One region of the Serratia ureilytica genome, then DNA from elsewhere that is predicted to be linked to it. Evidence: riboswitches for the same ligand, from Rfam matches in the RefSeq annotation. Region 1 holds a riboswitch; the other holds the start of a gene.
The links. Region 1 has a riboswitch for fluoride ahead of J0X03_RS11865 (DHH family phosphoesterase). Riboswitches for the same ligand answer to the same signal wherever they lie in the genome.
Positions count from the first base shown of each region.

Region 1 (15,597 bases):
TATGCCCGTTTCCCCGCCAACCTTACGCTGGGGCTGTTGAAAACCAGCCGTTCGGCGCAGGGATATCTGTCCCTGGGGGCTTCCTTTCCTGCCGGGCGACTGTGCGATAAAGATCGGGAAATGATCATATTAAGGGTTGGCGCGTTGAGCGGCAGCGCTTATGAACGCATGCAACACTACCCACTGGCGATCCTTGCGGGGTGGCACGATGACGACATAGAAAAAATAGAGCAGGGTGTGGGCATCGACGCTAGAGGGGTCGCCATCTTGCATTTTGTCGATGAATGCGTGAAACAGGTGAAGGTCTCTGCCGACACATTTCACGCGGTCAGGCACTATTACGATGAGGTTCAACTGGCTGAGCTGTCATTAATGATTGGGCACTACATGATGACGGCGCGCTTTTTGGAAACGCTGGAAATCGATCTGGACGATCAAGCGACGTCCTGGGAAAACATGTCAACGGATTGAGTGCGCACGCCCGGCGTGAGCGCGATAAAAAAGCCGATAACCCCAGGTTATCGGCTTTTAATGTGCAATGGCAGAGGGTTACGCCGGCAGCTGCTGCGCGGTTTTCTCGACCAATGCCAGCAACAGCTTGATGTCTTCCAGCGTGACGATCGGGTTCAGCAGCGTCATCTTCAGGCAGGTTACGCCATCGAACTCGGTCACGCCGACGTTGGCGCGGCCCGATTCCAGCAAGGCGTCACCGATACGCTGGTTAAACAGCGCGACGGCCGCGTCGCCGTTCGCCGCCAGCTGCGCCGGACGGTAGCGGAACAGCACGCTGGCCAGCTGCGGCTGCATCACCAGTTCCAGCGATTCCTGATCGGCGATGTAACGCGCCACCTGTTGCGCCAGCGAGACGCCATGATCGATGATCTCGGCATACTGCTTCTGCCCCAGCGCTTCCAGCCCCATCCACAGCTTCAATGCATCGAAGCGGCGGGTGGTCTGCAGCGATTTGGAGACCAGGTTCGGCACGCCTTGCGCTTCGTCGAATTCGGAGTTCAGGTAGGCCGCCTGATAGCGCATCAGCTCGTAGTGGCGCTCGTCTTTCAGCAGGAAGGCGCCGCAGCTGATGGTCTGGAAGAACTGCTTATGGAAGTCCAGGGTGATGGAGTCCACCAGCTCCAGGCCGTCCAGGTAGTCGCGGTACTGCTCGGAGAGCAGCAGCGCGCCGCCCCAGGCCGCATCCACGTGCACCCAAATTTTCTGCTCCGCCGCCAGCCGCGCGATATCGCGCAGCGGGTCGATCGCGCCGGCATCGGTGGTGCCGGCGGTGGCGACGATCGCCATCACCTGCTCGCCGTTAGCCTTGGCCTGCGCCAGTTTTTCCGCCAGATCGTTCACGTCCATGCGGGCGAAGCGATCGGTTTTCACCAGCGTGACGGACTGGTAGCCGAGGCCCATCAGCGCCATGTTCTTCTGCACCGAGAAGTGGGCGTTTTCAGAACAGAACACTTTCAGCTTGCGCAGATCGCCCACCAGACCGTCCTGTTGCACGGAGTGGCCCTGACGCGCGAAGAATGCATCGCGCGCCAGCATCAGCCCCATCAGGTTGCTCTGGGTGCCGCCGCTGGTGAACACCCCGGCGTCGCCGGGCTGGTAACCGACCTGGGCGCGCAGCCACTCGATCAGCTTCATTTCGATCAGCGTGGCCGACGGGCTCTGATCCCAGGAATCCATGCTCTGGTTGGTGGCGTTGATCAGCACTTCAGCGGCCTGGCTAATCACCAGGCTCGGGCAGTGCAGGTGCGCCACGCACTGCGGGTGGTGCACCGACAGGCTGTCTTTCAAAAAGTACTCGATGGCGCGCTCGATCGCCGCCTGGTTGCCCAGGCCTTGCGGGGTAAAGTCGAGCTGGATGCGCTCGCGCAGTTCGGCAACGCTTTTGCCCTGATACATCTCGGGCTGTTGCAGCCACTGCACGACGGCTTCACTGCTCTGTGCGATCGCCTGGCGGTAAGCCTCGGCGCTGTGCGCCGAGGAAGCCAGAATCGGGTTTAACTTGGACATCGCGGTCATTCGCTCCAATCAGACTGGCTTGACGCCGGCGGCCAACAGCGCCTGCTCAAATTTATCCAGGAAAATACCCAGCTCATCATTGGTGATCAGCAGGGAAGGCAACAGGCGCAGCACACAGCCGTTGCGCCCGCCGCGCTCCAGGATCAAGCCGGATTCGAAGCATTTTTTCTGCAGCAGCGCGGACAGCTCGCCATCGGCCGGGTAGCAGCCCATGTGATCCTGCGCTTCGTTCGGCTTGACGATCTCGATGCCGATCATCAGGCCCAGACCGCGGACGTGACCGATCACCGGATAACGTTTCTGCAGCTCGGCCAGCTTGCCTTTGAGCCATTCGCCTTGAGCGGCCACTTTGTCGGCGACCTTATGCTCCTTCAGGTACTGCAGGGTGGTCAGGCCGGTGGCCATCGCCAGCTGGTTGCCGCGGAAGGTGCCGGTGTGGTGGCCCGGTTCCCAGGCATCGAACTCTTTTTTGATGCCCAGCACCGCGAGCGGCAAGCCGCCGCCGACCGCTTTCGACATCACGATGATGTCCGGCTCGATGCCGGCGTGTTCGAAGGCGAACAGCTTGCCCGTACGGGCGAAACCGGCCTGAACTTCGTCGATGATCAGCAGAATGCCGTGTTCCTGCGTCACTTTGCGAATGCGCTGCAGCCACTCGGCCGGGGCCGGGTTAACCCCGCCTTCGCCCTGAACGGCTTCCAGGATCACCGCCGCCGGTTTACGCACGCCGCTTTCCACGTCGTTAATCAGATTATCGAAGTAGTAGGTCAGCGCCTTGACGCCGGCTTCGCCGCCGATGCCCAGCGGGCAGCGGTATTCATGCGGATAAGGCATGAATTGCACTTCCGGCATCATGCCGTTGATGGCCGCTTTCGGCGACAGGTTGCCGGTGACCGACAGCGCGCCGTGGGTCATGCCGTGGTAGCCGCCGGAGAAGCTGATCACGCCGGAACGGCCAGTGTGTTTTTTCGCCAGCTTCAGCGCGGCTTCCACCGCATCGGCGCCGGACGGGCCGCAGAACTGCAGGCAGTACCCTTTGCCTTCGCCCGGCAACAGAGAGAGCAGGTAGTCGGAGAAACGATCTTTCAACGGGGTCGTGAGATCGAGAGTATGTAACGGCAAGCCGCTGGTAATGACATTTTGGATGCTTTGCAGGACGTCGGGGTGATTATGTCCAAGAGCCAACGTTCCCGCCCCGGCCAGGCAATCAAGATATTGATTATTCTCAACATCAGTGATCCAAACGCCCTGGGCTTTCGCAATTGCCAACGGCAATTTGCGCGGATAACTCCTAACATTCGACTCAAATTCGGCTTGACGCGCCAAATAGGTTTCATTGTTTCCGTTTAATGAGTTTGCAACTAAAGTATCAATACGGACTTTATCCGTCATCATATCTCTCCTACAACCGAAGGTCTCAAGACGCAACGATTGAATTAATGAATTAGAAAAGTAACTGCCTTGTGAAAAGCGCGACCAATATATGGCTTTTTCGCCTGGGACTCAATAGCCGATTTTGTTTTGAATTGTTTAGTTTTTTCTTAGGCTCATCAATATGTTGTTGATTTGTTGACCGTTGGTTTTGCCGGCAAAAAACAACATTTCTTTAACATTGCGTAAAAATCCTTTTCTGCTTTCCTTTGGCTGCTTCTTTAATGCATTTATTATTAAGGTGAATTTCCGATTAATAACATAAATAGAAAATAGCGGCTTATTTTCATCTATTCACCACCTTAAGTCCTATAGCGGTTATATACACAAAATTTGTGATGAATATAAGCAGTCGAGCGTTAAAAGCGCAGTATCCAGAGTGGTGATTTCTTGCAGATTTTACGTAGCGCGATCAAAACAGCGGGATTTTTGTGCGGCGCCGGCGTGTCTGCCGGCGCCGCGGTCATTAACGTTGCCGTAACCAGGCATGATAGCGCCGCAGAGTGCGGCGGGTGCGCCACCGATCGATGAGCAGCGACCACAGCGGGGAGTAGCGCACGTTGCGCGTCCGATCGCGGCTCAGAGCGTGCATGCGGCGCTTGATCAGCGCCATGCGGGCGAGCAGCGTCAGCGTTTTGTCGCGCCATTTTACCGGTGCGGGCAGCGCATGAGGGGCTTCACCGGTTTGCCAGCGGCGCGGCAGATCGGGAATTTCCGCCATGGCGGTGGCGATGCCGACCACCGCGACGCCGCTGTTCAGCACCCGTTGCGCCACCGACGGGCGGGCGATGCCGCCGGTGGTCATCACCGGCATGCGCGCTACTGCGGCGAGATCGCGGGCGAAGGTCAGAAAATAGGCTTCGCGCGCCAGGGTGCTGTCGTCTGCGGCTTCCCCCTGCATCGCCGGGCTTTCATAACTCCCGCCCGACAACTCCACCAGATCGACCGGCAGTTCGTTGAGCATCAACAATACCTGTCGGGCCTCGTCCGGCGAAAAGCCGCCGCGCTGAAAATCGGCTGAATTGAGCTTCACCGCCACGCAAAAGTCTGGCGAGACACGCTGGCGCACCGCGCGCACCACCTCCAGCAGCAGACGGGCGCGATTCGCCAGTTCGCCCCCCCAACGATCGCTGCGCTGGTTGGCCAACGGCGACAAAAACTGGGAGATCAGGTAGCCGTGCGCCGCGTGGATCTGCACGCCGGTAAACCCGGCCTTTTCGGCGGCGTGCGCGCTGGCGGCGCAGCGGGCGATCACCTCGGTAATCTGCGTTTCGCTCATGGCCTCCGGCTGCGCGAACGCCTTGCTGTACTTGCCCATCGCCATCGGGATGGCGGAGGGCGCCCAGGCGTTGCCGCCCATGTTGGCCATCACCTGACGGCCCGGGTGGCTGAGCTGCATCCATACCTGCGCGCCTTCCTGGCGCGAGGCCGCCGCCCAGGTTTTGAACGCCTCGAGCGGCGTATCCTGTTCCAGCACCACGCCGCCGGGGCCGGTCATGGCGCGTCCGTCGATCATCACGTTGCCGGTGATGATGAGGCCGGCGCCGCCGATACCCCAGTGGCGATACAGACGCCATAGTGCGGGGCCGGGCAGTTGGCCTTCATCGGCCAGATTTTCTTCCAACGCGGCTTTGGCCAAACGGTTGGGTAAGCGGCTGCCGTTGGGCAGAATCAGCGGGGTAAACATCGGGTACGTTCCTGTCGCAGGGGGAATGGCGCTATACTAGGTTTAAAGTTAACTTTAAGGTCAATAGGGCATGAAAATCGGAGAGTTGGCGGAACGCGCCGGCATGGCCGCCTCGGCGATACGTTACTACGAACAGCAGGGTCTGCTGCCCAAAGCGGTGCGCGGCGTTAACGGATATCGGGTGTATAGCGAAAGCGCGTTGGAGCGGCTGCACCTGATCCAAATCGGCCAGAATCTGGGGTTCTCGCTGCAGGCGATCCGCGGGGTATTGGCGCTGCAGGGCAGCGCCTATCAGGATGGGTTGATGCAAGGCGTCGACAGCCGGCTGGCGGAAATCGAACGGATGATGGCGACGCTGAACGAGCAGCGTGAGACGTTGATGGCGACGCGGCGTATTCTGTTGGAATCCGGCGTGGCGGGATTATGCCGCGCAAAAAATGAAAAACAGGCCGGTGCGTGGCCGGCCTGCAAAGATTAACGGTGTTTAAAGGCGGCGCGTCCGGCATATACCGCCGCGCTGCCCAATTGGTCTTCGATGCGCATCAGCTGATTGTATTTTTCGATCCGCTCGCCGCGGCACGGCGCGCCGGTTTTCACATGGCCGGCTCGCATCGCAACCGTCATATCGGCGATAAAGCTGTCGACGGTTTCGCCGCTGCGGTGTGAGATAAAGGCGCCCCAGCCATTTGCCTGGCAAAGCTGCACGGCGGCGAAAGTTTCGCTCAGCGTGCCAATCTGGTTCAGCTTGATCAGCGCCGCATTGGCCAATCTTTCATCAATCCCGCGCTGGATGTATTTCACGTTGGTGACGAACAGATCGTCACCGACCAGTTCCACCTGATCGCCCAGGGCGTCGCTGAGAATGCGCCAGCCCGCCCAGTCGTCCTCGGCCAAACCGTCTTCAATCAGCACGATGGGAAAATCTTGCACCAGCCGCTGGTAATAGGCCGTCATCTGTTCGGCATCCAGCTCAGCGTTTTCGCTGCGCAGGCGGTATTTGCCGTTGGCATAGAATTCACTCGAGGCCGGGTCCATGCAAATGGCGATATCGTCTCCCGGTTGATAACCGGCTTTCTCTATCGCCTGCACGATCAGCTCCAGCGGTTGCCGGTTCGAGGCAACCGCCGGCGCGAAACCACCTTCGTCGCCGACGCCGACCGACAGGCCTTTTTCCAACAGGATTTGGCGCAGCGCCTGATAAACTTCACTGCCCCAGCGCACGGCCTCGCGCAGCGACGGCGCGCCCAGCGGCGCTATCATAAACTCCTGAAAGTCCGCGCCTTGCCAGCGGGCATGCACGCCGCCGTTGATGATATTCATGCAGGGCACCGGCAGCAGGTTGGCGCCGATACCGCCCAGATAACGATACAGCGGCAGCTGCGACAATTTCGCCGCGAGGCGGGCGGCCGCCAAAGAAACGCCAAGCAGGGCGTTGGCTCCCAATCGGCTCTTGTTCTCGCTGCCGTCCAGCGCGATCAGCCGGCGGTCTATCTCCTCTTGTTGGCGCACATCCACCCCGCGCAGCGCCTCGTTGATCGCCGTTTTGACGCTGTGCACCGCCTCCAATACGCCTTTGCCGCCGTAACGGTGCGGATCGCCGTCGCGGTGTTCCACTGCCTCGCGCGAACCGGTGCTGGCGCCGGAGGGAACCGAAGCCCGTGCTACGACGCCCGCCGCAGTCATTTCAACTTCGACGGTGGGATTGCCGCGCGAATCTAGGATCTCTCTGGCGGTTACGTTTTCAATTTCATAGCTCATGGATGATCACCTCATTCTAGGGAGTAGGCACGTGCTTTATCAGCACGTCGATCGACAAATGGTTAACGAACTCGAAGCCGAAGGAGGCAAAGACGCCGAATGGTCGGTTCTGATGGCCAAGCAGCAACAGATCGACGCCTTCACGGGCAATCAGGGTTTCAACGTCTTTGAAGCGATGGATGCTGACCATTGCGCGCACCTCCAGGGGGATTGAGCAGTCTTCCACCAGGCGGCTGAGCATGGCTTTGGCGGCGATCTCCTCGCTGGACTGGCGATCTTTGGTTTGTGCATCGCTGAGGTAGTCCAGCTCGGCATAGTCGGCGCTGATGTGCGCCACGGTAATGCGCGTATTCATCTGCTGATTGAGGCGTTCGGCGTGGCGCAACAGCAGCCGGCCGTCGCGTTCATCCTGCACCAGCAGTAAAGCATGTTGATAGAGCGGCATGACTTATCTCCCTGCGTTAGCAATCTGTAGGGTTAACCACGGTAAAACCTCTTTTTTCCGGCTCGTCATGCCGGGCAGCGACACCTGCCGAATGGCCAGCACCCGGTTCGACGAGAAATACAGGGTAGAGCGGTGGCGGGTGATATCGGTAACCAGCAGCGCGGCCATCTCCAGCCCGGCCTCCTGCTTAGCCTGCTCGAGCGCCTGTTGCAGCGCGGGCAACAGCGGATCGATATCGCTCATAGCCCGCACTTCTATCTGCGACAGCAGCAGCGAGACGCTATGGATGCGGTAATTCTTGGCGTCACGGTGCAGCAACTGCGGGGCGGATTGCCTCGAAAGATCGGTTTTGGCGGCAAGCAATCCGGCGGTGAAGGCGTCATAGTCAACGTGAGAGATTGCGCATAACCGCGCGACCGCCACCCGATCCTGTTCGGTGGTGGTCGGTGCGCTCAGCGCAACGGTATCGCTCAAAATCGCGCCCAGCAGCAGCGTGGCCTGGGCGGAAGAAAGCGGCATCGGCGTATCTGACGTCAGTATGGACAGGATCACGGTGGCGCAACAGCCAACGGCGCGGATCCAGACATCGGGCGGGTTGCGGGTGATCAAGGTGCCCAGCCGGTGATGATCGATAACGCCGACCACATCGCTGTCGGGCAATGAGGCCGGCCCTTGTTCGACGTCGGTAAAATCCACCAGCCAGACTTTGCGGTCACGGAGATCGTCTGTCAGCAGCGCAGGCGCCTGTACGCCGGCGGCGGCCAGTATGTAGCGGGTTTCCGGCGTCAATTCGCCAAGGCGGAAAGCGACGGCCGGTTTGCCGAGGTGATTGAGCCAGTCCGCGACCACCAGCGCGCTGCAGATACTGTCGCTGTCGGGATTTTTATGGCCGAAAACGTACAGCGGCATTTCCCGCACGGCGAGATCAGGCTGGGACGGAAAAGGGGTAATACGTGAGATTTCATTCATAGCGACTCCTGACATACCTGCCTAAAAAATAAAGCGAAGTTGTATATCAGGCGTCATCATCCGGTTCGAGCGAACGCGGCGGTTGGGAAAGGTGGAACACCATCACCTTGTGAACGACTGTAGCGCAGCGCGGTGGCAAACGCAACGCCCGGCAAAGCTGGCGAGAATGCATAATCGGATTGATACTGAGTGAGTCTATGATGGACAAGGATATTTGCCGCTAACCGACGGATAGGCTGAACGGAATCACGCCGGCCGGCTGCATCGGATCCGTGGGTGTCACAATGGGAGTCAACATGCTCGAGCCATGCTTCCCCGAAAACGAAGCCGAACGCCTGTCGGTATTGGATTCGCTGAACGTGCTTGATTCGAACTCAGTAGAAAAGCTGGATCGCATCACGCGGCTGGCTGCGAAATATTTCGGCGTCACCATTGCGCTGGTGTCACTGATCGACCGCGATCGTCAATGGTTTTTATCACGTTATGGCCTGGATGTCCGGGAAACGCCGCGCAACATCTCGTTCTGCGGCCATGCCATCCTGCAACGCGAAGCGCTGGTGGTGCCCGATACCGCGCAGGATCCGCGCTTTTTCGATAACCCACTGGTGGTCGGTGGCCCGCGCATCGGCTTCTACGTCGGGCAACAGCTGCTGTCCCTCGACGGGTTGCCGCTCGGCACGCTATGCATTATCGACAGCCACCCGCAGTCGTTTCCTCAAGATAAACTGGCCGACCTGCGTGACTTCGCCGCGGTGGTGGAAGAGTATCTGCAGAGCATCGAACGCAACGTCTATACCGAAAACCTGAAATCCGATCTGCAGCGCACGGAGGCGTTATTCGAACAGACTTTCTCTCAGGCGGCGGTGGGCATGGCGCTGGTTTCGCTGCAGGGGTATTGGCTGCGGGTCAATCCGCGCATCTGTGAAATGCTGCAATACTCCGAGCGCGAGCTGATGGATCGCACCTTTCAGGACATTACCTATCCGCTCGATCTCAACACCGATCTGGAAAAACTGCAGCAGTTGCTGAGAAACGAGATCGACACCTACTCGCTGGAGAAACGCTATTTCCGCGCCGATGGCACGATCGTATGGGTGGAACTGACGGTGGCGCTGAATCGGCTGCCGAACGGCAAGCCGGATCATTTCATCTCGGTCATCGTCGATATCAGCGAGCGCAAGGCGGCGGAGGCCGACCTGTATGCCTTGCAGCATGAGCTGGAAGAACGCGTCGAAATTCGTACGCATGAGCTTAACGTGGTGGTCAAACAGCTTAACGAAGAGATAGAAACCCGGGTGCTCGCCGAATCTCAGCTCAGTGCGGAAAAAGAACGCCTGCGCGCCATTACCGACAATATGCCGGCGTTAATCAGCCAGATCGACGCCAATGAACGCTACCTGTTCGCCAATAGCGCCTATAAGACCTGGTTTGGTCTGGAAGAGGCTAGCCTGCAGGGCATGACGGTGCGCGAGTTCATGGGGGAAAGCGTGTATCAGATGGCCCGGCCGATGATCGCGCGGGCTTTGGCGGGCGAAATGGTCAGCTTCGAAAACGAATTGCAGACCCAGCAGGGGCTGCTGATGATCCATACCACGCTGGTGCCGTGCGAGGCTCAGGGCTTTTACATTCTCTCCATGGATATCACCGAGTTGAAGCGGCTGCAGCAACGATTGGAATATGACGCCACGCACGACATGCTGACCGGGTTGACCAACCGACGCGCATTTCTGCGCCGGTTGTCGGGCACGTTGCAAGTCTGCTGTCATCAGCGGCAGATGGCCCTGTTGTTCATCGATCTCGATGGTTTTAAGGGCATGAACGACAGTTACGGCCATGACTTTGGCGATCTGATCCTGAAGACGTTCGCCAAATTGCTCAGCGCTTGCGCCGGCGAGCGCCATAGCGTCTCGCGTCTGGCCGGTGACGAATTCACGGTGATCCTGTGGCCGCTGACAGCGCCGCGGCCTGAGGTCAGCGCGTTTTGCGAAAAGGTGTTGGCGGAGCTGGCCGGTATTTCGCAGATCGGTCAGCAGAAGGTCTGCCTGTCCGCCAGCATTGGCGCCGCTATCTCTGCGAGTGGGGACGTGACGCCGGAAATGCTGCTGGCCAGCGCCGACGGCGCGATGTATCAGGCGAAATCCGCCGGCAAAGGCACTTACGCCATCTGTGAGCTATGAGCCAATGTTTACGACATCTCAGTAAGAACGAAGACGAGCGCCTGGCGGCCATCGATGCGCTGGCGGGGTTGGGCGCCGGCCATGACGACGCGATCCATCAGGTGCTGACGATCACCTGCAAGATGTTACAGGCCGAGGGCTGCCTCATTTACCTGCACGGAACGCGCAAGATTTGGATCCGCGAGCACATTGACGTCGGGTTCGAGGAGATCGAATGCGTGAAGCGGGGATCGCGTTTCCCATCTCGATCAACGTGACGGCCGGCAATCTGGCCGAGCGGCACTTTGCGGCGCGGTTGAATGAAGCCATCACCCGGCGCGGGCTGCAGGCGGGGGACATTGAGATAGAGTGCCTGGAGTCGCAACGCATTCAGGAAAGCAGCGCGGCGTTGGCCTGTCTGCATGCGCTCAAGGCCAACGGGCATCGCATCGCGCTGGATGATTTCGGCGCCGGCTACAGCAATTTAAACTATCTGCGCCATATCCCCGCCGACGTCGTCAAACTGGACACCTCCCTGATAAGACTGCTGAAGAGCGATGCGGAAAGCCGCATCATCGTGCAAAGCATCATCGATATGCTGCATAAACTCAACTATGAAGTCTTGGCGGAAGGGGTGGAAGACCTGGAGTCGCTCCACTACCTGACCGAGTATCGGTGCGATGTCGTACAGGGCTTCTATTTTTCACCGGCGGTGACGTTGGAAAAGCTGTGCGCGCTCGTCGACATTCACGGGCAGCAGCGGCGAAATGCCTGAGGCAGCGCCGCTCATGGCGCGCCAACCGGAAATCGCCGGCGATTCTCACCCAGGCGCAGGCCATGACTGTCCGTCAATGTCGTCACCCGGTCAGGCCTGGTAAGTGCGCAGCCAGGCGGCGAATGTTCTCACGACGTCATCGTCCCGGTCGCGCAGCAGCAGAGAATAGACGCCGGTTCGGATGGTCAGCGTCGGGAAAGGCGACACCAGTCGGCCTGACGACAGGTGTTTGGCGCAGAACAAATAAGGCACAACGGCCAGCCCCAGGCCGTCTTCGGCCGCCTGAATGGCGGCGAAGGTATGATCGAGCGTGAGCGGCGGCGGCGAAGCGTCCAGCGCCGTCGGATAAGCATTCAGCCAGCTGCGCCACAAATCTTCCCGGGCGCGGATGCGGATGGCGGTATGCTCGCCAAGCGTGTCCGGCGCAATGACCGGTCTGGCGTGCAAATAGCTCTGGCTGCAGACCAGCAGGCTGTCTTCCTGCAGGAAAGGGAGCGCTTTCAGCCCGGAGAAGTGCGCGGGATCGCGCCGGATCGCCACGTCAAACGGCGTATTGCGATCGACGGCGCCGATGCCGGTGGTGATATCAATCGCGACCCCCGGATGACGCTCATTGAATGCCGCCAGCTTCGGCATCAGCCAGTGCATGGTGAACGTCGGCAGGCTGTGCACCACCAGCCGCTGCTGGCCGGCGCTCGCTTTCAGCGCGCTCTCCGCAGCAAACAGTTCGCCGATGACCCGGGACGCAGTGCGGGAAAAGTTCTCACCGGCCTGCGTCAGCCGCACGGATTTGTGTCCGCGATAAAACAGCGTGATCCCCAGCTGTGCTTCGAGACTGCGAATATGGCGGCTGACCGCGCCGGTGGTGAGAAACAGCTCATCCGCAGCGGCGCTGAAGCTGCCGAGACGGGCGGCGGCTTCGAAAGCGGACAGGTGCGGCAGGGAGTGGATTTTTTTCATAGGTTGAGTCTAGCTCAACCAAATGGGGGAAGAAAGATCGTTTGTCAGCCTTTGATTTTGCTCACTATGATGAGGCATCTCCTTCTGATTGCTGAGTTTATGATGCGGATCTTTTGGCTATCGGTCATGCGTGTTAATGGCGTTATTCTCCCCCTGCGGTTGGCAGGGAGGCGGCGCTGAAATGCGGGCTTTTTATCTGCTTTGCGTGAGCCGGGCGGGTCTGTGTCTGGGCACCATGATGTTCGCCGGCGCGCTGCCGACCATCAGGAGCGAGTGGCAGCTCGACGCCGCTTCGGCCGGCACAGTGCAGACGGTGTTCAGCCTGACCAACGCCCTGGCGTTGCTGGTGGCCTCCTGGTGGTGTGATTCGTTGGGCGCCCGCCGGGTTTATCTGCTGTTCTCCTGGCTGGGCGCCGCTGCGTTGATGCTGTTCGCCGTATTTGCCCATTCTTATCTCAGCGCGTTGGTGTTGATGGCCTTCGTCGGTTTGACGCAGGGCGGGGCTTATACGCCGGCGCTGCTGTTGGCGATGGGGATGAACGGTCCGGCGCGGCGCGGTTATGCCATCGGCATGGTGCTGGCGGCCAGTTCGTTGGGGTATTTTCTGTCGGTTTTCATCGCCGGTTGGAGCGCCATGCGCTGGGGCGCCGGCGTGGCGTTTTCTCTGTGCGCCGCCGGTGCGTTACTGGGAGCGCTGGCGGGATCGTTGGCCCTGGTCGGTTATCGGGAACCGCAGCCGCGCACGCTGGAGAGGAGGACGAAACGTGAGAGCTATGCTATCACCTATGCGACCCTGCTGTTGCTGATCGGGTATATCGCCCACAGCTGGGAACTGCTCGGCAACTGGGCCTGGGCGCCCAGCCTGGTCAGCGAGGCGTTGAGCGGTTTCTCTCTGGATCCGCTCAGCGCCGGATTGATCGTCGCGGCGGTGATCCACCTGGCCGGCATGATCGCCACGCTGATTGTCGGCACCGTTTCCGACTATTTCAATCGCGCGTCGGTGCTGATGTTTATGGGCGCCGCCGGCGCGTTGGGTTCGCTGCTGATGGGAGGGTCGGCGAACTGGGGGCCGGGCTGGACGCTGCTGCTCGTCAGCATCGGCAGTTTCTTTATTCTCGGCGACTCCGGCGTGCTGTCGGCCGCGATGGCGGACAACGTACCGCCGCAACAGCTCGGCAGCGTGATGGGCTGGCGATCGTTGCTGGGGTTCGGCATCGGTTCGTTCGCCCCTTTCTCCTTTGGCGTGGTGATGGATACCACCCACAGTTGGGGCGCGTCTTATGCCGTATTGGCCTGCGGCGGCGGGGTAGCCTGTCTGGCGGCCTGCTTGCTTTGGCGACAACATTTGAAATGAGGTACGGACATCATTAAATGAATGGAACATCATCACGCATTGTTATCGTGGGCGCCGGGATTGTCGGGGCATCGATCGCCTATCATCTCGCGCGTCAGGGGCAGCGCGTTATCGTCGTTGAGCAGGCGCATCCCGCGGCGGGGGCCACAGGCAGCTCGTTCGGCTGGATCAGCGAAGGCGTGCCAGAGGGCGCTCCCGATGCGTTTCTGCGGCGCGAGATCGTGGCTGACTGGGTGCGGCTGACGCAGGAGATCCCGGAATTGTGGGTGAATTGGTCCGGCGCGCTCAGCTATGGTCAGGCGCCGGCGACGCAAAACCCCGACAATCGGCGTCTGTCCTCCGCCGAGGTGATGGCGCTGGAGCCGGCGCTCGGGCTGCCCGATAGCCAGGCCTATTTTGCGGCGCGCGATGGCGCGGTCGATCCGCAAGAAGTGACACAGCGGCTGCTCGAACGGGTAGGCGCGTTGGGCGGAGAGTTGCTTCTGGGACGTGCGGTCAGCGGATTTCTGCGCGAGGCCGGTGGTCAGATAACCGGCATCGTTACCGAGGAGGGCGCGATCGCCGCCGAACGGGTAGTGCTCGCCTGCGGTACGGGGATCTCGGCGCTGCTGGACGGCAGCGAATTCTTGTTGCCGATCGAGGCGTCGCCGGCAATTTTGTTGCGCTATCACGCGGCGGCGCAGGCGGTGAACACGCTGATTGCGGGCGACGACATCGAAGCGCGTCATGCGCAAAATGGCGATCTGCTCGCGGCGGAGGATTATCCTGCGGGCGGCGATGTCAAACGCGTGGAAGAGGACGCGCGATCGGCGATTCAAAACCGCCTGCACGGCTCGGCGCCATTGCAACTGCAGGCGTGTTCGGTGGGGCTGCGCCCCAGGCCGCGCGACGGTTATCCCATCCTCGGGCCGCTGGGCGCCACCTGTCTCTATGTGGCGGTGATGCATCCGGCCGTGATGTGCGCTCCGACGTTGGGTCGGCTGGTCAGCGACGAGCTGTTGCACGGCGTTAATCCCGCCATTCCTCACGGTTACCGCCCGGCGCGATTTATTGATGATGGGGGTGAAGGGGGGGATATCATCGCGATTGCCGGTCGGTTCGCGCTGGATACCGCGCAGCCGCCGCTCAGTCTTTATCCCTATGCGCCGGTTTATAAGATAGGGGAGCACGTCCTGAAGCGCACCCGTCCGACGTCGGGCGAAGCCCAGGCGCTGGCGGCGTATCTCACCGCGTTGCATCGTCAGGGCGTTGACGTCGTGGCGCCGACGGCCTGTCCGCAAGAGATAGCGGGCAGTATGTGGGTGGTTTATCCCTTTGTGGCGGGAGAAAAATATGCGGGCCGCGATGAGCAGATTATCGCGGCGGGCAGGCTGTTGGGAAGGATCCACGCGTTATCTTCGGCAGACAATAACGCCGGGCTGGCGGTTTATGACGAGTATGCACTGACTGAAGACGATATCTCGGCGGATCTGGACGAGATCGCCAGTCATGCGGCAAGCCAGGGGCTGACGCTCGACATCGAGGCGCTAAAAACGCGTATGCTGCAGATTGCCGGGCGGCAGACGGCGCTTAGCGCACGGGGTCTCCCTTGCGTGGAAACGCCCTATGACTTTAAAGCCGATAATCTGATTTATGTCGCGCAGGATAGGCCAGTGCTGATCGACCCCGACAACGCGCTGTTTTTGCCGCGCGTGTTCGATCTGGCGCTGGTCCTGCTGCTGTTCCACAACGCACTGGACTCGGCGCCCGACCGCGTGTTCACCGTACGGGAATGGCGGCTGTTTTTGACGGGGTACGGTGAGTCTGTCGCGTTGACGGCCGGCGAAGTGCAAAGCTGGCATCAGGCGGTAGAGCATCTGTTTCTCGACGAAGTCCTGTGGCTGATGGCGGACTTTGCCGATGGCTGGCGCGATCCTCGGCAAACGGCGCTGTTCTTCTCTCTGATCGGGCTGCTGGATAATCTTTCCGACTACGGATTAACACCGTAATGCGCTCAACGTTGCAGTGGTTTTTTGCGCCGTTGGCGAGGCTCTT
Region 1 is NZ_CP071320.1:2,553,223-2,568,819, reverse strand. Features, by position in the region: gene J0X03_RS11900 (carboxymuconolactone decarboxylase family protein) at 1-471, shown strand, start outside; gene J0X03_RS11895 (pyridoxal phosphate-dependent decarboxylase family protein) at 550-2,019, opposite strand; gene J0X03_RS11890 (diaminobutyrate--2-oxoglutarate transaminase) at 2,038-3,420, opposite strand; gene J0X03_RS11885 (NADH:flavin oxidoreductase/NADH oxidase family protein) at 3,926-5,146, opposite strand; gene J0X03_RS11880 (MerR family transcriptional regulator) at 5,217-5,624, shown strand; gene eno (phosphopyruvate hydratase) at 5,621-6,904, opposite strand; gene J0X03_RS11870 (adenine nucleotide alpha hydrolase family protein) at 6,921-7,349, opposite strand; gene J0X03_RS11865 (DHH family phosphoesterase) at 7,353-8,318, opposite strand; fluoride riboswitch at 8,359-8,434, opposite strand; gene J0X03_RS11860 (diguanylate cyclase domain-containing protein) at 8,615-10,495, shown strand; gene J0X03_RS11855 (hypothetical protein) at 10,492-10,752, shown strand; gene J0X03_RS11850 (EAL domain-containing protein) at 10,710-11,249, shown strand; gene J0X03_RS11845 (LysR substrate-binding domain-containing protein) at 11,340-12,209, opposite strand; gene J0X03_RS11840 (MFS transporter) at 12,391-13,563, shown strand; gene J0X03_RS11835 (FAD-dependent oxidoreductase) at 13,581-15,551, shown strand.

Region 2 (15,597 bases), 1.3 Mb from region 1:
CCGAATTCGCTGGCGGAGCCGATGCTGACGAACGCGCCCGGCACGTGATGCAGATACAGCGCGAAATCCTCGCCGCCCATCTGCAGCTCCGCCTCTTCGACCCGGTAGCCGGCCTCGGCGGCGACGGTTTTGCTGAACGCCGCCCAATGGGCGTCGTTGATCACCGCCGGCGGCCCCGGCTGCCAGTGGAGTTCGGCCTGCGCGCCGAGCGCGGCGGCAACGCCGTCGATCACCTGGCGAATTTTATCCGGCACCTGGCGGCGCACCGCATCGCTGTGGGTGCGCACCGTGCCTTCCAGCTCGACGGTTTGCGGCAGCACGTTCCAGGTATTGCCGCCTTCGATGCGCGTCACGCTCACCACCAGCGATTCCAGCGAGCTGAAGCTGCGGCTGGGCAGCGTTTGCAGCGCGCCGACGATCTGGCTGGCGGTGACGATGGTATCGACACCCTGTTCCGGTTTGGCGGCGTGGGCGCCTTTGCCGGTGATGCGGATCTGGAAGCGATCGACGTTGGCGTAGAACGGCCCGGCGCGGGTTGCGAAGGTGCCGGTGGGCAGCTCCGGCGCATTGTGCAGGCCAAATATCGCCGCGACGTTATCCAGCGCGCCGGCGTCGATCAGGTGCCGGGCGCCGTTGAAGGTCTCTTCCGCCGGCTGGAAGAAGATGCGCACCGTGCCCGCCAGTTCGGCTTCACGCGCTTTGAGCAGGTGTGCGGCGCCGAGCATTACCGAGGTGTGAAAGTCGTGCCCGCAGGCGTGCATCACGCCGCTGTTTTGCGAGCTGAAGGGCACGTCGGCGATTTCGTCGATCGGCAGGGCGTCGATGTCGCCGCGCAGCGCGATGATCGGCCCCTGGCCGCTGCCGATCTCCGCCACGACGCCGGTTTTCAGCGCCAACGGCAGAAGGCGAATGCCCGCCTCTTGCAGCCAGCGGGTCAGGCGGGCGGTGGTGGCGAATTCGTGATTGGAAAGCTCCGGGTTTTGGTGCAGTTCACGCCGATAGGCGATGATCTTGTCTGCCAACTGGCTGGTCATAGGCTTGGCTCACAGTGGGAAATAAACCCTAACCCTAGTGCAGGGGCCGCCGAAGCAAAAAGACCATCTGGTTATATTTCATAGCGATTGTGTTTGCACGGCGCGTCAACGATGGGGGAAAGGGGCAGGTTTAGGCGTTCGCGCGTTGTTCGCCGGCGCAGGGAGAGGATTGACCTGGAACGGTAACTTACTGCAACCGGTGTCATTCATTTACACCGGACAACACGGATTTTTTCACTCTTTATCGGATTTCTGTGATCGCGGTGGTGGACAAAATCCTGCCTGCTTGCTGTACTGTAATCGACACAGGTTTTGTGTCTTTCATTCACGTTAAAGGTAAGTTTGATGTCTAAGATTAAAGGTAGCGTTAAGTGGTTTAATGAATCCAAGGGCTTCGGTTTCATTACTCCGGAAGATGGTAGCAAGGACGTTTTCGTTCACTTCTCTGCCATCGTTAGCAACGGTTTCAAAACGCTTGCTGAAGGCCAGCGTGTAGAATTTGAAATCACGAACGGTGCCAAAGGCCCATCTGCCGCTAACGTTACTGCTATCTAAGCTGCGTAGCTGAATTTCTTAAAACCCGCTCATTGAGCGGGTTTTTTATTGGGCGCGTTATGCGTCGCTGCGGCGGGCCAACAGGCTGAACAGCAGGATGGCGATGGCGTAGCAGCCGACGATGGTCAGCGCCATCGACAGAGCCGAGGTGCCGCCCAGCCCGGTGAGCGGCACGGCGCAGGCGCCGAGCGCGAACATGCACACGCCGATCAAGGCCGACGCGCTGCCGGCTTTGTCCCCCTGGCTTTGCATCGCCAGCGACGAGGCGGTCGGGCCGACGATGCCGATCACCGCCACCGAGAAGAACAGCGGCACCAGCAACACGACCAGCGGCGCATGCAGCGCGGCGGCCAACAGCAGCAACAGCGATGCGACGGCCGCCAGCGTTAACCCGCCCCTCAATACCCGGCGTTCCCCCCAACGTGAACTGAGACGGCTGGCCAGCTGCGCCGCAATGATCAGCCCGACGCCGTTAATGGCGAAGCACAGGCTGAACATCTGCGGGCTGAGGCCGTAGATCTGCTGCAAGACGAAAGGCGAAGCGCCGATATAGGCGAACATGCCGGCCATTACGAAGCCCTGCGTCAGGCACAGGCCCATGAAATAGCGCTGGGTCAGCAACCCGCCGAGCGACATCAGCATCGCCAGAATGCCGCCCTGGCTGCGGCGCTCGACCGGCAGGGATTCGCGCAGCTTCAGCGCCGACAGGCTGAACAGCAGCACGGCGATGGCCGCCAGCACGCCGAAGATGCCGCGCCAGTTCATCACCTGCAGCATGACGCCGCCCAGCACCGGCGCGACGATCGGCGCCAGGCCGTTAACCAGCATCAGCAGGGCGAAGAAACGGGTCAGCTCGTGGCCGGCGTACAGATCGCGAGCAATGGCGCGGGAAATCACCGCCCCGCCGGCGCCGGCGATGCCCTGGAGCAGGCGGGCGATCAGCAGTTGGTCAATGGTGGGCGCCAGCGCGCACCACAGCGAAGCGCCGAGCAGCAGGATCAGCGACAGCAGCAGCGGGCGCATACGGCCCAGTTTGTCGCTGTAAGGGCCAAAAATCAGCTGGCCGACGCCCAGGCCGAGCAGCCCGGCGGTCAGGCTGAGCTGCGCGGCGGCGGTGGAGGTATTCAGCTCGCCCGCCATTTCCGGCAGGGCGGGCAGATAGAGATCGGTGCACAGCGGCCCCAGCGCGGCCAACAGGCCAAGCACGACGGCGTACACCAGACGTTGTCTGGCTAAGTGTTTGGTCATGGGAGATTAAGATTTCCTGAACAGGTGAGAAATGGCCTGCTGATACAGATCGCGCAGCAGGGACGCATCGGCTTTTTGCGTGGTAAGGATACGGTAACCGGTGCCTTCGCTCATGACGGCGATAAACTCCACCCGCGCGGCGATCTCTTCCGCGCTGAAATCGGGATACAGCCGCTGCAGGTTGTGGCACACGTGGCGAAACAGCCGCGCCTCCGCATCGCTGAGCAGTTTGGCCACCACCGGGTTGCGCGTGGCCTCGGCGGTCACTTCCAGCATCAGCATGTGATCGGTTTCGCTCTCGCCCGGTTGCTGAAACAGCGTGCGCGCCGCCAGCGTGCCGGCGATCAGGTTGATGTGATCGCCAAGGTTTTCCAGGCGCTGCATCTTGCTGGTGATGATGCGATTGACGATCTCTTCGATAATCGCGTCTTTATTGGCGAAATAGCGATAGATTTGCCCGACGCTGAGCTGCGAGCCCTGGGCAATCTCCGCCATGCTGGCGGCATGGAAGCCGTGGCGGCGGAAGCTGGTTTTCGCCGCTTCGACGATCTGATCGCGGCGCGCCTGCACTTTGGCCTGTTTACTGTCGTTGGGGGAGAGCATCTGCCCGATCCTTTGCTGCGCGTGAGCCGGGTTCACAATTTTGGGTGTGAACGTTCATTCTCAATTGTAGTGTAACGGATGGGGAGGACGCAAGATGAACGCGCGTTGCGGGGAAAAGGTGTTTAGGCGAACAGGTAGGCGTTGATAAAGGCGGCGACGATCAGCACGCACAGCGCAACGGCGATCGCTTCGGCGGTGGTTTTCGGCAGGCTAAACATAGCGATTTCTCATCCAGTCAGGAGTTCTGGATGAGATTATGCGCATGCAAGATTAAGGAAACATTAAGGGCTTAGCGCCCGTTGACCCACATCACCAGCATGAAGGCCAGCAGCGTCATCGCCAGCGAGCCGGCCAGGTTAAGCAGCATGTTGGCCAATGCCCAGCCGAAGCGGCCGTCCTGCATCAGATACACCACCTCCAGCGAAAAGGTGGAGAAGGTGGTCAGGCCGCCGCAGAAGCCGGTGGTGATCAGCAGTTTCCAGGTGGGATCCAGGTGTGTCATGCGGGTGAAAATCGCCATCGCCAGACCGATGATAAAACCGCCGATCAGATTGACCATCAGCGTCCCTAGCGGAATGTGGGCGTTCAGCGGATTCATTTTCATGCTTACCGCCCAGCGCAAAACGCTGCCGACGCCGCCGCCGATAAAGACGGCCAGTAAAGAACTCAACATGGGGCAACTCCCTTTCAAACAGAGAAATTCACGGGCTCGGAAAGGGACAGGCGTAACGCTACGCGCCTCTCTCCGAGAGGTTACGTAGACATCATCAGCCTGTGAAGGCGGTTAGGGAGGAATGTCATCTCCAGCGTGCCGCACGGCCTTTTTCACCGTACCCGATGGATGTTACACCTAACGCCGTCTATTTTGTAGTATCGACCCCCTGCGAGGTAAAACCGATGGAAATCAGAGCGGCGCGTCTGGGCGACCGGCATGCTATCGCCGAATTGATGACGGTGTTGGGCTATCCTGGCACCGAGGCGTTTCTGACGCAGCGCATGCAGCAACTGTTGGCGCACCCGGACGAGGCGCTGCTGGTGGCGGCGGACGGGGCGCAGGTGCTGGGCGTGTTGTCGCTGCATTTCCTGCCGCAGCTGGCGTTGGCCGGCGACATTGGCCGCATCAGCTATTTTTGCGTCGACGATCGGGCGCGCGGCGCGGCGGTTGTTGGCGGAGGGAGAGGCGCTGGCGCACCGTCGCGGCTGCGATCGGTTGGAGGTTCATTGCCACAGTCGCCGCGAGCGGGCCCATGCGTTTTACCTGCGTGAAGGCTTTGTTGAAGCGCCGAAGTATTTTGCCAAGTTATTAAGTCAGTAAGTTACTCCCCTGGCGGCACTGCCGTTTCCAGCCGGTTGCGGCCGTTTTGCTTCGCCCGATAGAGCGCGCTGTCGGCCGCTTTCAGCCAGTCCAGATAGCCGCCCAACGCGGGGTGGTAGTTGGCGATGCCGGCGCTGATCTGCAGCCGCAGCTGCGGCGCCTCTTTGAAGCTGACCGCATCCAGCCGCTGCTGGATGCGTCGCAGGACGATTTCCGCCTGCTCGGCGTTGGTGTTCGGCAGCACCGCGCCAAACTCGTCGCCGCCGTAGCGCCCGACGATATCCACGTTACGCAAGCCGATCAGCAGCTCTTCCGCCAGCGCCGCCAGGGCCTCATCCCCCAAAGCATGGCCGAAGGTGTCGTTGATGGTTTTGAAGCGGTCGATATCCATCAGGATCAGCGTGGCCTTATCCTGGTAGCGACGGCAGCTGTCGAACTGACGATGCAGCAGATGCTCCCAGTGGCGACGGTTGTATAAGCCGGTCAGCCCATCGCGGGTGCTGATGCGCTGCAGCTCCTGTTTCTTTTCCGCCAGCCGCTTGGCGGTGCGGTAAGTCACCAGCCCGAGCAGCGTCGGGTAAAGGTAGATCATCGGCAGGCACAGATAGACCTGCAACGGCGTGCTGTACGGGTGAAACGGGAAGCCGAGCAGCGCGGCGGTGAACGCCGCCGTGGCCAGTTGCATGGCCAATCCTTTTACAAACAGCGTTTTGCCGGCTGAAGCGATGTTATTCATGCTCATCATCGACAGGATGACGATGGCGGGCAGCGCGTTGAACGCCATCATCGCCGCCCAGAAGCCGCCGAAAGCGGAGTCGATCAACAGGTTGCGAATTTCGGCTTTGAACGGATCTTTGGCGCGGCGGGCCAGGCGGTAGGCGAGATGCGGCCAGAGAAAGCCGTGAAAGGCCAGCAATAGCCAGACCGCCGCGGGCGGAGCCAGGGGGTAGAGCGCGGCGCAGACGCAGATAAAGCCGAGCCCCAGACCGACGGCGCGGGGCAGGTAGGTGCGTTTGGCGAAGCTGAGGCCGGATTTTCGGGCATCGAAAATGGGTGGGGCAATATACATCCGGCATCTCCCTGATGAGTATCATGGCAGCGTATCATGCGGGTGATAAACTAAGAATAGTCTGGGATTCACGTCCAGAGGCCCTGTGGCATTACTGCGACCGATCTCACTCTGTTACATGTTGCGGTTGTGCGAGCCGAAGGAAAGTCGCTAAATATTCGCAGGCAAGGTCAGTTTTTCTCGCTGTTCACGCAGCGCTCTATGATAAGAAGGTGAGTATGGAAGGTATCAGCATTACCAAACTTCTGGTGATTGCGGTGTTGGTGATTTTACTGTTCGGCACCAGCAAACTGCGTACGCTCGGCGCCGATCTTGGCGCGGCGCTGAAAGGCTTTAAAAAAGCCGTGGGCGATGACAGCACGCCGCCGGCCGCCGGCAACAACGCCGCCGAAAGCCAGTCCGCTCAGCAGAGCGTCGAAAAGAAAGACGTTTAACCCCGTCTGACTGCGCGCAATAAAAAACGGATGCCTTGCGGACATCCGTTTTTTGGCGTTTCCGCCGTCTATAGCGTAACAAACTATTACGCGTTATTTCACTTCCATCCCTTTGGCCTGCAGATCGGCGTGGTAAGACGAACGCACGAACGGGCCGCAGGCGGCGTGGGTGAAGCCCATCGCCATCGCTTCTTCTTTCATCTCGTCAAACTCGGCAGGGCTGACGTAGCGCTGCACCGGCAGGTGGTGACGGCTCGGCTGCAGGTACTGACCCAGCGTCAGCATGGTCACGCCGTGGCGACGCAGATCGCGCATCACTTCAATGATTTCCGCGTTGGTTTCGCCCAGGCCGACCATCAGGCCGGATTTGGTCGGGATATCCGGGTGCGCTTCTTTAAAGCGCTCCAGCAGCTTCAGCGACCATTCGTAGTTGGCGCCCGGACGCACCTGGCGGTAGACGCGCGGCACGTTTTCCAGGTTGTGGTTGAATACGTCCGGCGGCGTGGCGGTGAGGATCTCCAGCGCGCGGTCCATACGGCCGCGGAAGTCCGGCACCAGCGTTTCAATTTTGATGTTCGGGCTTTTGGCGCGGATGGCGGAGATGCAGTCGGCAAAGTGCTGAGCGCCGCCGTCGCGCAGATCGTCGCGGTCAACCGAGGTGATCACCACGTAACGCAGCGCCATGTCGGCGATGGTTTGCGCCAGCTTTTCCGGCTCGTTGGCGTCCGGCGCGATCGGGCGGCCGTGGGCCACGTCGCAGAACGGGCAGCGGCGGGTGCAGATGGCGCCGAGGATCATAAAGGTGGCGGTACCGTGGTTGAAACACTCGGACAGGTTAGGGCACGAGGCTTCCTCACAGACGGAGTGCAGGCCGTTCTTGCGCATCGCGGCTTTGATGCCCTGAATGCGCGTTGAGTCGGCAGGCAGTTTGATCTTCATCCACTCGGGTTTACGCAACAGCTCCTGCCGTTCGGTGACCACCGTTTTGACCGGGATCAGCGCCATTTTGTCAGCATCGCGGTATTTGACGCCGCGTTCCATCTGAATTGGTTTACTCATAATCGTGCAGGTTCCAGTTACGAAGCTCGACCGTCTGGTAGCCGAGTAAATGAACAAATTCCTGTACCAGGATTGGGTGTATGTCTTCAATGCCAACGCCGGGCGCCAGCGCGCTGACCTGCGTCATCTGCATACCGGCGTAACCGCAAGGGTTGATGCGTTGGAAGGGGCTGAGATCCATTGCCACATTCAGGGCCAGGCCGTGGAATGAGCTGCCTTTGCGGATCCGCAAACCCAACGAACAGATTTTCTGCTCCCCCACGTACACGCCGGGCGCATCCGGACGGGCGCGCGATGCGAGGCGGAAGTGGGCGAGAGTGTTGATAACCGTATCTTCTATCGCCGTGACCAACTGACGTACGCCGACCTTGTTGCGTTTCAGATCGACCATCACGTACATCACCTGCTGACCCGGCCCGTGGTAGGTCACCTGGCCGCCGCGATCGCTCTGGACAACCGGGATGTCGCCGGGCATCAGCACGTGTTCGGCTTTGCCGGCCTGACCCTGGGTGAACACCGGGTGATGCTGCACCAGCCACAGCTCGTCCGGCGTGGTCTCGGTACGACTGTCGGTGAAGTTATGCATGGCTTGGGATACAGGCGCGTAGGGCTGCAACCCCAGCTGACGCAAAATGATCTTGTCTGGTTGCAAAAGAGTCATCGTCAGGTTACAGAAGTGGTAAAGCCATTATACCGGGCGCTCCGGCCTGCGACCAGCCTTTCGCTGACCAAAAATGCGCAACCCGGGAAGACGCTGCGCCATCCCGGGTTGATAAGCAGGGGTTTATGCTGGAATTACAGCACCATGCGAACAATTTCAATGTTGCCCAACTCTTCGTACAGGGTTTCGACCTGCTCGATGTGAGTGGCGTTGATGGTGATGGAGACGGAGTGGTAGTTGCCTTTGCTGCTTGGCTTGACCTGCGGGTTGTAATCGCCCGGCGCATGGCGCTGCACCACTTCAACCACCTGGTCAACCAGCTCAGGCTGCGCCAGGCCCATTACCTTGTAGGTAAACGAGCAAGGGAATTCGAGCAGTTCGTTCAGTTTAGTTTTTTGCATGTGCGTGCGCTCCAGAGTGCTAGCTAATCTATAAAGTATAACTCCCGCCGGGGCGGGAGTTAGTGTTATTCACTATATGGGGACGATTTCGCCCGTTTCAACCGTTAACCGAACCAGTGGTGGAACATCAGTTTGATGTAGTCCACGATGCGGCTGAAGAAGCCGCCTTCTTTCACTTCGTTCATCACCACCAGCGGACGCTGGTCGATGGTTTTGCCGTCCAGCTGGAAGTTGATGCTGCCCACCACCTGGTTTTTCGCCAGCGGCGCGTGAATTTCCGGCGTGTTCAGCACGTAGCTGGCCTTCAGGTCTTTCATGCGGCCGCGCGGAATGGTCAGGTAGACGTCTTTGTCCACGCCCAGCTCAACGCGGTCGGCATCGCCGAACCAGACCGGCTCGGAGGCGAACTCTTTACCGACTTTCAGCGGCGCCACGGTTTCGAAGAAGCGGAAGCCCCAGGTCAGCAGTTTCTTGCTTTCGGCTTCACGGCCTTTGTAGGTGCGGCCGCCCATCACGGCGGAGATCAGGCGCATTTGGCCTTCGGTCGCCGAAGCCACCAGGTTGTAACCCGCCGCGTCGGTATGGCCGGTTTTGATGCCGTCGACGTTCAGGCTGTTATCCCACAGCAGACCGTTGCGGTTCATCTGGCGGATATTGTTGAAGGTGAACTCTTTTTCTTTGTAGATCGCGTATTCTTCCGGCACGTCGCGGATCAGCGCCTGGCCGATCAGCGCCATGTCGCGCGCCGAGCTGTATTGGCCCTGCGCATCCAGGCCGTGCACCGTCTGGAAGTGGGTATTCTGCAGGCCCAGCTTGCTGACGTAGGTGTTCATCAGGTTGACGAACGCATCCTGGCTGCCGGCGACGTAGTCGGCCATTGCCACGCAGGCGTCGTTACCGGACTGCAGGTTGATGCCGCGGGTCAGTTTGGAGACCGGCACGCGATCGCCCGGCTTCAGGAACATCAGCGAGGAGCCTTTGAACACCGGGTTGCCGGTCGCCCAGGCGTCCTGGCCGACGGTCACCAGATCGTCCTGGCCGATTTTGCCCGCTTTCAGCGCCTGGCCGATGACGTAGCTGGTCATCATTTTGGTCAGGCTGGCCGGATCGCGACGCGCATCGGCGTTCATCTCGGCCAGCACCTTGCCGGAGTTGTAATCAATCAGGATGTACGCTTCCGCATCGATCTGCGGGACACCTGGGATCATGGTTTTGATGTTAACGTCATCGGCGTGCGCAACGGAGGCTGCGCTCATTGCGATAACGGTGCCGAGGGCGATGCTTTTGATTAAGCGAAAAGAAGTTACTTGTTTCATGATCGGGACTACAACATCCGTGAAAGTAAAGTTAAAAAACGAGCCACACTATAGCAGATGCGATCCCGGCAGGCATTACCCATTCATCTGACTAATTGCGGTTAGTGCCCTTTTAGCTGCAAGAAAATGTTTCAGCTAAATAACCGCTTATCGGCCGTGAATGCCCGCCGGGCTTAACGCTCAGGGTGCAGCAGTAACGAAAGACTGTTGTTGCGCTTCGCTCGCCAGGCGTTGCTGCAGCTGGGCCGCCTGCTGACGGCTGCTGAACGGGCCAAGCTGGACGCGGTAAACGTTGCCGTTGGCCGCCACTTTGCCCGGCACGCCAAACTGTTGGCTCAGGCTCTGTTGCCAGCTCTGGGCGCGTTCGGCGCTGCTCAGCGCGCCGACCTGCACCACGTAGCCGCCGGAAGAGGCGGCAGCAGCCGTGCCGACAGCCGCCGCGCCAGCCGCGACCGGTGCGGCCACCGCGGCGACTTCAGGTTCGGAACCTTCCAGCACCCCGGCCGGCACCGCGCTCGGCGCGCCGAGGAAACCGCTGCGGCCGTTGGCGGCATTGCCGCCGGCTGCAGGGGCGCTGTTGTCGTCGGTGCGCAGGGTGCTGTTATCGATCGGGCGCACCGCCGCGCCGCTGGCGATCGGCGCCTCCTGTTGAATAGGGGTGCCCATGCCGCTGGAGCCGAGATCCGGGCGCGCCGGCAGGGCGTAGCTCTGTTTCGCCACGATGGTGCCGATGGTGCCGGGGCCGCTCAGCGTGCCGTCCGGCGCCACGTTGATGAAATCTACCTTGACCTTGGTGTTGTTGGACAGGTTGAGGCGGTCGGCGGCGGCTTTCGACAGATCGATGATGCGGCCCTTGGTATATGGCCCGCGATCGTTGACGCGCACCACCAGCTGACGGCCGTTGGCCAGGTTAGTGACGCGCACATAGCTTGGGATTGGCAGGGTCGGATGCGCCGCCGTCAGGCCGTTGGGGTCAAACTGCTCGCCCAGCGCCGTGGTGTTGCCGTTGGCCTCCTCGCCATACCAGGCCGCCAGGCCGGTCTGCGAGAAGTTCTGCGGATCTTTTACGATGCGGTAAGTATCGCCATTAACCTTATAATCCTGCATGTTATTAGGGTTATAGGGTTCATATTGAGGCTCGACGCCGCCGATTTCCACCACCGGGCCGTTGTACGGCTGCGGAGGGGCTTGCTGTTCCGTGGTCGGGGCGGTACAGGCGGAGAGCAACACCGCCGCGACGCCGATCCAAAGCCATTCCTTACGCATTACTCACCTCTTATAAACTTTTAGACAGCATTTTCCGATGCGTGTGGATCGACATGATGATGCCGAAACCGGCCATCAACACTATCAGCGCCGAACCCCCGTAACTGACCAGAGGCAAAGGTACGCCAACTACCGGCAAAATGCCACTGACCATACCGATGTTAACAAAGACATAAACGAACAAAATCAGCATCAAGCCGCCGACCATGACGCGGCCAAAGGTGGTTTGCGCCTTGGCGGCGATCATCAGCCCGCGGATGATCACCAGCAGGTAAAGCGCCAGCAGCACCAGCACCCCGATCAGCCCCAGCTCTTCGGCCAGGACGGCGAAGATAAAGTCGGTATGGCGCTCCGGCAGAAACTCCAGCTGAGACTGGGTGCCGTGCAGCCAGCCCTTGCCGGACAGGCCGCCGGAGCCGATGGCGATCTTGGATTGAATGATGTGATAACCGGCGCCGAGCGGGTCGCTCTCCGGATCGAGCAGCATCATGACGCGGTCGCGCTGATAGCCGTGCATCAGGAAGAACCACAGCACCGGGATGAAGGCCGCCAGCGCGACGGCGGCGACGGCGATCAGCTTCCAGCTCATGCCGGACAGGAACAGTACGAACAGGCCGGAAGCGGCGATCAGGATAGAGGTGCCCAGATCCGGCTGCGCGGCCACCAGCAGCGTCGGCAGGAAGATCAGCACCAGCGCGATGGCGGTGTTTTTCAGCGAAGGCGGGCAGACGTCGCGGTTCATAAAGCGCGCCACCATCAGCGGCACGGCGATCTTGGCGATTTCCGACGGCTGGAAGCGCACTACGCCGAGATCCAACCAGCGCTGCGCGCCTTTACTGATCTGCCCGAAGGCGTCCACCAGGATCAGCAAAATCACGCAGAAGATATACAGATAGGGCGCCCAGCTTTCGTACACGCGCGGCGGGATCTGCGCCATGACGGCCATCACGATCAGCCCCATGACGATCTGCCCGATCTTGCGCTCCATCATGCCGATGTCCTGGCCGCTGGCGCTCCACATCACGAAGGCGCTGTAGACCAACAGGGCCAGGATCAGCAGCAGGAACGTCGGGTCGATGTGGATTTTGGTCCAGATCGAGCCTTTTTGTTGGCTTTCAGTCATGTTCTACCTTAGTCACCTTCTACGCCAGGCGGCAGCGGGGCCTCGCTTGGCAATTGCGTATTGTTGTCGCCCAGCAGAATGTGGTCGAGGATCTGGCGGGTGATGGTCCCCACCGCCGGACCGGAGCCGCCGTTTTCCAGAATGATGGCGACCGACACCGTCGGGTTGTTGAACGGTGCGAAGGCGGTCATCAGTTTGTGATCGCGCAGGTGCTCCGCCAGTTTGTGGGCGTTGTAGGTTTCATAGCCGAATACCTGTGCGGTACCCGATTTCGCCGCGGCTTTATAAGGTGCGTCCGCAAAGTATTTGCGCGCCGTCCCGTTCGGACGGTTGGCCACACCGTACATGCCGTCTTTGGCAATTTCCCAGAAGCCGGAGTGAATATCGCCGATCTGCGTGTTTTCTTCCTGTTTGAACGGCACCAGCGCGCCGTTGATGCGGGTGCTCTGCAGCAGGTGCGGCGTTTTGACGGTGCCGTCGTTGATCAGGGTGTTCAGCGCCTTGGCCATCTGGATCGGCGTCGCGGTCCAGTAACCCTGGCCGATGCCTACCGGAATGGTGTCGCCCTGATACCACGGTTTTTTATAGCGTTTCTGCTTCCATTCGCGCGTCGGCATCAGGCCGGAGCGCTCTTCGGACAGATCGATGCCGGTGTACTGGCCGTAACCGAATTTGGTCAGCCAGGTCGACAGCCGATCGATCCCCATGTCATAAGCGACCTGGTAGAAATAGGTATCTGCGGACTCTTCCAGCGCCTTGGTGACGTTCAGGCGGCCGTGGCCCCATTTCTTCCAGTCGCGAAAGCGTTTTTCCGAGCCGGGCAATTGCCACCAGCCGGGATCGAACACCACGGTGTTTTTGGTGATCACCCCGGCGCTCAGCGCCGACACCGCGATATAAGGCTTCACCGTCGAGGCGGGCGGGTAGACCCCCTGGGTGGCGCGGTTGATCAGCGGGCGATTCGGATCGTTCAGCAACCCCTGATAGTCCTTGCTGGAAATGCCGTCGACGAACAGGTTCGGATCGTAGCTCGGGTTGGAGACCATCGCCAGGATGGCGCCGGTGCGCGGATCGCTCACCACCACCGCGGCGCGGCTGCCGACCAACAGCTGTTCGATATAGCGCTGCAGGTTAAGATCGAGCGTCAGGTAGACGTCCTGACCGGCGGAAGGCGGCTGTTCGTGCAATTGGCGGATCACCCGGCCGCGGTTGTTGACCTCGACCTCTTCATAGCCGGTTTTGCCGTGCAGCGTGTCTTCGTAATAGCGTTCGATGCCCAGCTTGCCGATATCGTGGGTGGCGGCGTAGTTGGCCAGTTTGCCGTCTTTGTCCAGTCGCTCGACGTCGCGATCGTTGATCTTGGACACGTAGCCGGTGACGTGGGTGAGGGCGGAGCCGTAGGGGTAGTAGCGGCGCTGGTAGCCTTTCACTTCCACACCCGGGAAGCGGAACTGATTGACCGCAAAACGGGCGACTTGCACCTCGGTCAGCGCGGTTTTCACCGGAATGGAGACGAAACGGCGCGAGCGCTTGCGCTCTTTTTCGAAATTGGTGATGTCGTCATCGGTCAAGTCGACCACCGGGCGCAGCGCCTGCAGCGTGGCTTTGAGATCGTCGACCTTTTCCGGCATCAGTTCCAGCTGATAAATGGTGCGGTTGAGCGCCAGCGGAGTGCCGTTGCGATCGTAGATAATGCCGCGGCTGGGCGCGATGGGCACCAGCTTGATGCGGTTTTCGTTGGAGCGGGTGCGGTAATCCTCGACGCGGACCACTTGCAGATTATACAGGTTGGCGATCAGGATGCCGGACAGCACCAGGATGACCAAGAACGCCACCAGGGCGCGGCGTACAAACAGGGCGGATTCAGCCGTATAGTCGCGAAAAGGGTTACGTTCTATTTTCATCCCGCTGCTTTATTTCACTCTGTCACGGTCACCACCGGCTATTCCCGGTGGTAAGGATGATTTGTAGTAATACTCCAGGCGCGGTAGAGGCTTTCGGCCACCAGGACGCGCACCAAAGGATGCGGCAGTGTCAACGGAGAAAGCGACCAACTCTGCTCGGCAGCGGCTTTGCAGGCGGGCGCCAGCCCTTCCGGGCCGCCGATCAGCAAGCTGACGTTGCGGCCATCCTGCTTCCAGCGCTCAAGCTGCTGCGCCAGCTGCGGCGTTTCCCACGGCGTGCCTGGGATATCCAGCGTAACGATGCGGTTGCCTTTGCCCACCGCCGCCAGCATTTGTTCGCCTTCCTTGTCCAGAATGCGTTTGATGTCGGCGTTTTTGCCGCGTTTGCCGGCCGGGATCTCGGTCAGCTCAAACGGCATATCTTTGGGAAAGCGGTGCAGGTAATCCATAAAGCCGGTTTGCACCCAGTCTGGCATTTTGGTGCCGACCGCCACCAATTGCAGTTTCACCGCTTAGCTCCAGAGTTTTTCCAGCTCGTACAGGCGACGGCTTTCTTCCTGCATCACGTGCACGATCACTTCGCCCAGATCGACCACGATCCAGTCGGAGGCTTCCTGGCCTTTCATGCCAAACAGCTCCATGCCCGCGGCGCGGGATTCCTGCACCACGTGGCTGGCGATCGACATCACGTGGCGAGTCGACGTGCCGGTGCAGATGATCATGCAATCGGTGATGCTGGATTTGCCCTGTACGTCCAGAGCGACAATGTCTTGGCCTTTGAGGTCATCGATTTTATCGATGACGAAATCTTGGAGCGCTTTACCTTGCAAAGGTTCCCCCTCGGGTGTGTTCTGTTCAGTCGGCTGCGGCGGGCAAAATGCGCGCGCCGCGGCGTAACCGGATAAAGGTTTCGGCAGGCTGCCGCTGAAAGCCAGCTAACTGGTGACTGCCCGGCCAGCTAAGGTTTCCGGGGTTTTCAGCGGATACCTGAAAAATAGCGGCGCAGTATATCACGCACCTTTCGCTAGCGATATAAACCCTGCAACTCGATATAGCGCTGCACCGGGCGCGGCAGCAGATCGTCGCAGTTGAGGCCCTGATGGCGGCGCTGGCGGATCTCGGTGGCGGAAATTTCCAGCTCCGGCGTATCGGCCAGATAGATATGGCCGTGCGGGCGGCGGCTGAGCAGCGCCGGGTCGGCGGTGCGATGACGTTCCAGCCACTGCTGCAGTTCCGGCGTGTCCATGCGATCGTTATAGCCCGGGCGCGCCAACACCAGCAGATGGCAGACGTCCAACAGCGCCTGCCAACGATGCCATTTATGCAGCGTCAGCAGCGAGTCCTGGCCAATAATAAACGCCAGCGGCTGGGCGGCGCCACGCTCTTTACGAATCGTTTCCAGCGTCTCGATGGTGTAGGAGGGGGTGGTGCGATGCAGTTCGCGATCGTCGACCGCGAACAGCGGATTGCCGGCGATCGCCAGCTCGACCATCTTCAAGCGCTGCTGTGCGTTGGCCTCGGGCTGCGGGCGGTGTGGCGGCACGTGGTTAGGCAGCAGCGTGACGCGATTCAGGCCCACTTCGGCGGCCAGCGCCTCCACCGGCCGCAG
Region 2 is NZ_CP071320.1:3,814,780-3,830,376, reverse strand. Features, by position in the region: gene J0X03_RS18095 (M20 peptidase aminoacylase family protein) at 1-1,034, opposite strand, end outside; gene cspE (transcription antiterminator/RNA stability regulator CspE) at 1,380-1,589, shown strand; gene J0X03_RS18085 (multidrug effflux MFS transporter) at 1,647-2,837, opposite strand; gene J0X03_RS18080 (TetR/AcrR family transcriptional regulator) at 2,844-3,440, opposite strand; gene crcB (fluoride efflux transporter CrcB) at 3,730-4,113, opposite strand; fluoride riboswitch at 4,192-4,254, opposite strand; partial or broken gene J0X03_RS18070 (N-acetyltransferase family protein) at 4,338-4,755, shown strand; gene J0X03_RS18065 (diguanylate cyclase) at 4,757-5,824, opposite strand; gene tatA (Sec-independent protein translocase subunit TatA) at 6,043-6,258, shown strand; gene lipA (lipoyl synthase) at 6,352-7,317, opposite strand; gene lipB (lipoyl(octanoyl) transferase LipB) at 7,310-7,978, opposite strand; gene ybeD (DUF493 family protein YbeD) at 8,113-8,379, opposite strand; gene dacA (D-alanyl-D-alanine carboxypeptidase DacA) at 8,484-9,695, opposite strand; gene rlpA (endolytic peptidoglycan transglycosylase RlpA) at 9,876-10,961, opposite strand; gene mrdB (peptidoglycan glycosyltransferase MrdB) at 10,972-12,084, opposite strand; gene mrdA (peptidoglycan DD-transpeptidase MrdA) at 12,093-13,988, opposite strand; gene rlmH (23S rRNA (pseudouridine(1915)-N(3))-methyltransferase RlmH) at 14,027-14,497, opposite strand; gene rsfS (ribosome silencing factor) at 14,501-14,818, opposite strand; gene nadD (nicotinate-nucleotide adenylyltransferase) at 15,013-15,597, opposite strand, start outside.
Region 2: linked by a shared signal. The riboswitch ahead of crcB (fluoride efflux transporter CrcB) and the one ahead of J0X03_RS11865 (DHH family phosphoesterase) in region 1 are both predicted to bind fluoride.